Regions from separate parts of the Variovorax endophyticus genome, predicted to be linked through region 1. Evidence: riboswitches for the same ligand, from Rfam matches in the RefSeq annotation. Region 1 holds a riboswitch; the other holds the start of a gene.

Region 1 (2,194 bases):
GCCGTGACCAGGCTGGTGCCGGGCTCGGCCACGCTGACCACCATCACGCCCAGCGCATAGCACCAGATGTTGGCCAGCGCATAGCCGATCCAGGTGCCGCTGAAGGCACTGCCCAGCCCGCCCGCGCTGCGCTTGCCGTGCCGCGCATAGTCGGCCACCAGTGGCAGCCACGACACCGGCATCGCGATCACGAGGTCGAGGGCGCCGAACATGCCCATGCTGCCGTCGCCCGGGCGCGACCAGAAGGCGTCGAAGCCCTTGGCATGCAACTGGGTTGCGAACTGCCAGCTGAGCCACAGCAGCGACAGCACCACCAGTGGCAGCCCGAAGCGGCTCACGAAGCGCCGCACCAGCTTCACCATCGAGCCCGCGAGCAGCGCCAGCAGCACCGCGCCCCACAGCAGCGTGGCCGCCACGCCGCCCCAGGCGCTGCCCAGCCACGGCCCGGCCACCGACTGGCCGATGGCCTGCGTGCCCTCGCGCATGATCACCAGCTCGAAGGTGGTCCAGCCCACCAGCTGCACGATGTTGAGCAGCACCGGCAGCCGCGCGAAGGCGCTGCCGTAGGTGGCATGCATCAGGCCCGCGCTGGCCAGGCCGCTCTCGCAGCCCAGGCGCGCGGTCCAGGCCAGCAGCGCGGCGCCGAGGCAGGAACCCAGCGCGATCGCGATCGCCGCGTCGCGCGTGCCCACCGCCGGCACCAGGTAGGCGCCGATCTGCATCACCAGCAGGCCCACGCCCAGGCTGAACCAGAGCGAGGCATGGTCGTGCCAGCGGAAGACGCGCTGCGACGCCGGCAGCGGCGTCAGCGCCTCGTTGGCGAGAGGATTCGATGTGTCGTCGTGTGCCATCCGTTTTGCTCCGGGCAAAAGGTTTGGCAGGTGGGCGAGGCTCCAGCGGCGCGGCTGGCACGCGAGAGAACGTGACAGGCCGCCGGACCAGCTTCCCTGCGCGAGGATTACCTCAATCAGGTTCAAAGGGACTTTCTCAGCCGGGTCGGCAAGCCGACCCAACACCCCTAGCGAAGCGCCATTTTAGTCCCGCCGGGCCGTGGGGGCTATGCGCGCGGCCGAAGACAATCCGCGCCACAACAAATGCAGGCGCTCCGAACGCGCCGAAAGGGAATGCATGACAGAAGCAACGCCGCCCCCGGGCTCCACGGATTCCGCCGCCAAAGCCTCGGCCGCCACGCGCATGAGGCGCTTCCGGGTCGACGTCGGCACCATCGTCTGCGCCGTCGCGCTGGTCCAGTCGCTGCTGCTGGTGGCGCTCGGCTACTGGGGCGCGCAGCGGCTGGTGTCGCGCGTCGGCGAGTCGGCGCACAAGGTGAGCCATGACCGCGTCGAGGACAACGTGCTGGCCTTCCTCGCCAAGACCCAGGCGGTGGTGCATGCCGTCGGCGATTCGCCGAGCCTGCATCCGCTGGGCGAGGACGGCGAGCGCAGTGCCGAGATGCTGTGGACCCTGCTCGAGGAAGCGACCGAGCTCGACAGCCTCGGCGTGGCCAGCGACGACGGTCATCTGCTGATGGCCGAGCGCTACCCGGTGTCGGCGATCCGCCAGGTGGTGCGCGATCCGGCCTTCAGCACCGAGACCTGGGCATACAAGCGCTCGGTCGACATCGAGGGCGGCGATCCGCGCCAGCGCTTCGCGACCACGCGCATCGAATCCTTCCGCAGCGACCACGACGCCACCGAGCGCGCCTGGTACCGCGAGGCGCTGGCACGGAAGGCGCCGGTGTGGACGCCGCCGTTCCGTTTCGACGACGGCGAGGAGCTCGGCGTGAGCTACGCCCAGCCGGCCGAGCGGCTCGACGGGGAAGGGCGGCACCTGCAGTCGCTGGTGGTGGTCGGCCACCTGTCGCTGGGCCACCTGTCGACGCTGGTGCGCCAGTTCGGCAGCCGCGGCCCGGGCCAGAGCGTGCTGCTGAGCGACGACCACCATGTGCTGGCGCGCAGCGACCATCCCGATCCGGTGCGCGAACTGCGCCTGCCCGAGGGCGGCGTGCTCGGCGCGGTGCATGCCCACATGCTGGCGCACGGCATCTCGGAGAACGTCGAGGACGAGAGCTTCGTGGTCACCCATGCGGGCGAGCGCTACCGGGTCGAGTCCTCGCGCATCGGCCCCACGGGCTGGGAACTGATCAGCTGGGAGCCCGAGGCCGAGCTGCTCGCCGGCCTCGAGCGCCTGGTGC
Region 2 (2,194 bases), on a different contig from region 1:
CTGTTCGGAAGCGCTCAGGTACATGGCCGTTGTTCCTCGATGGTGTGCGTTGTCTTCCCGTGGTCAACCCCGGTCTCCGGGGCGCCACGTTAGCGGGTAGCAAGCGGCACGCCAAGGGTGGATGCCCGCGGCCCCAGGGCTTGCCCTCTGGAGGGCCCGGCCCGCGCGGTGTTCCAATAGGGGCCTCCATGCCCAGCGTTCCCGATCCCTCCACCGCACCCTGCCCCTGCGGCCGCACCGACCGCCGCGACAAGCCCATCGCCTACGCGATGTGCTGCGGCCGCTACCTCGACGACTTCGAGCACACCCCCGCCCCCGATGCCGAATCGCTGATGCGTTCGCGCTATACGGCCTTCGTGCGCGAGCGTGCCGAGTACCTGCTCGGCACCTGGCACGCGAGCACGCGGCCGGCCTCGCTCGACTTCGAGCCCGGCGTGCGCTGGCTCGGGCTCGACGTGCGCGGCCGCTCGATGAGCGATGCCGACCATGCCGAGGTCGAGTTCGTCGCGCGCCAGCGCGGCGCCTCGGGCACGGCCTCGCGGCTGCACGAGCGCAGCCGCTTCGTGCGCGAGTCCGACGCCGCGGGCCTGTCGCGCTGGTATTACGTCGACGGCGACCTGCAAGCCCGGGCCTGATACCCCGCATTGACGCGGGCGGTTGACGGCGAACGCCGGCGCTCGCACAATCGGCCCCGCTCCGGGGTGCACGCATGTGGCGTGCTGAGATGGCAAAGCTGCCGACCCGCGAACTTGATCCGGGTCATACCGGCGTAAGAAGAGCTGCACTCCCTGGCTTCGGTCCGTCGTCCCTCCCCACCCGGGATGGCGCCCACAGCCCACCGAGCGATTGCGGAGCACCCTTTCCATCCACAAGGAGTGCCCCGCATGAATGCCCCCGACAAGTTCACCTCCCTGCTCTCGCTCACGCGCGAGCCCTTCCCCGCGTCGCACAAGTGCGTCATCCCCGGCAGCCGGCCCGACCTGTTCGTGCCGGTGCGCGACGTGAAGCTCACCAACGGCGAGACCGTGTCGCTCTACGACACCTCGGGTCCCTACACCGACCCGAAGGTCGAGATCGACGTGCGCCGCGGCCTGCCCGACGTGCGCGGTGCCTGGATCGCCGAGCGCGGCGACACCGAGAGCTACGAGGGGCGCGTGCACCATGCGCTCGACGACGGCGCCAAGAACGAGGACCGCGATGCCCAGCGCCTGGCTGAGCTGCGCGCCGGCGCCTCGGCGCTGCAGCGCACGCCGCGCCGCGCGAAGTCGGGCGCCAACGTCACGCAGATGCACTACGCGCGCCGCGGCATCGTCACGCCCGAGATGGAGTACGTGGCGCTGCGCGAGAACGGCAAGCGCGAGTGGATGGCCGAGTACCTCGCCAACGAGGAGCGCGCCAGGCGCGTGGCCGGCAACCCGATGGGCGCGAGCATCCCGCGCATCATCACGCCCGAGTTCGTGCGCGACGAGGTGGCGCGCGGCCGCGCGATCATTCCCGCCAACATCAACCACCCCGAGGTGGAGCCGATGGCGATCGGGCGCAACTTCAAGGTGAAGATCAACGCCAACATCGGCAACTCGGCCGTCACCTCGAGCATCGAGGAGGAAGTGGAGAAGCTGGTGTGGGCGATCCGCTGGGGCGCCGACAACGTGATGGACCTGTCGACCGGCAAGAACATCCACACCACGCGCGACTGGATCGTGCGCAACAGCCCGGTGCCCATCGGCACCGTGCCGATCTACCAGGCGCTCGAGAAGGTGGGCGGCGTGGCCGAGGACCTGACCTGGGAGATCTACCGCGACACGCTGATCGAGCAGGCCGAGCAGGGCGTCGACTACTTCACCATCCACGCCGGGCTGCGGCTGCCGTTCATCCACCTGACGGCCGACCGCATGACCGGCATCGTCTCGCGCGGCGGCTCGATCATGGCGAAGTGGTGCATCGCGCACCACAAGGAGAGCTTCCTCTACACGCACTTCGAGGACATCTGCGACATCATGAAGGCCTACGACGTGAGCTTCTCGCTCGGCGACGGCCTGCGCCCCGGCAGCGGCGCCGATGCCAACGACGAGGCGCAGTTCGCCGAGCTGCGCACCCTCGGCGAGCTCACGCAGATCGCCTGGAAGCACGACGTGCAGACCATGATCGAAGGCCCGGGCCATGTGCCGATGCACATGATCCAGTCGAACATGGA

What was found. A riboswitch is a leader RNA that binds a small molecule or an ion and turns the genes downstream of it on or off. The one in region 1 is predicted to bind thiamine pyrophosphate.
Region 2: another riboswitch for thiamine pyrophosphate. It lies ahead of thiC (phosphomethylpyrimidine synthase ThiC); the one in region 1 lies ahead of KV106_RS27190 (purine-cytosine permease family protein).

What each region holds. Positions count from the first base shown of each region.
Region 1 covers NZ_JAHUTH010000024.1:14,118-16,311, reverse strand. Annotated here, with positions in the region: gene KV106_RS27190 (purine-cytosine permease family protein) at 1-851, opposite strand, end outside; TPP riboswitch at 928-1,030, opposite strand; gene KV106_RS27185 (adenylate/guanylate cyclase domain-containing protein) at 1,195-2,194, shown strand, end outside.
Region 2 covers NZ_JAHUTH010000048.1:683-2,876, reverse strand. Annotated here, with positions in the region: gene KV106_RS37700 (helix-turn-helix transcriptional regulator) at 1-24, opposite strand, end outside; gene KV106_RS37695 (YchJ family protein) at 189-635, shown strand; TPP riboswitch at 688-793, shown strand; gene thiC (phosphomethylpyrimidine synthase ThiC) at 885-2,194, shown strand, end outside.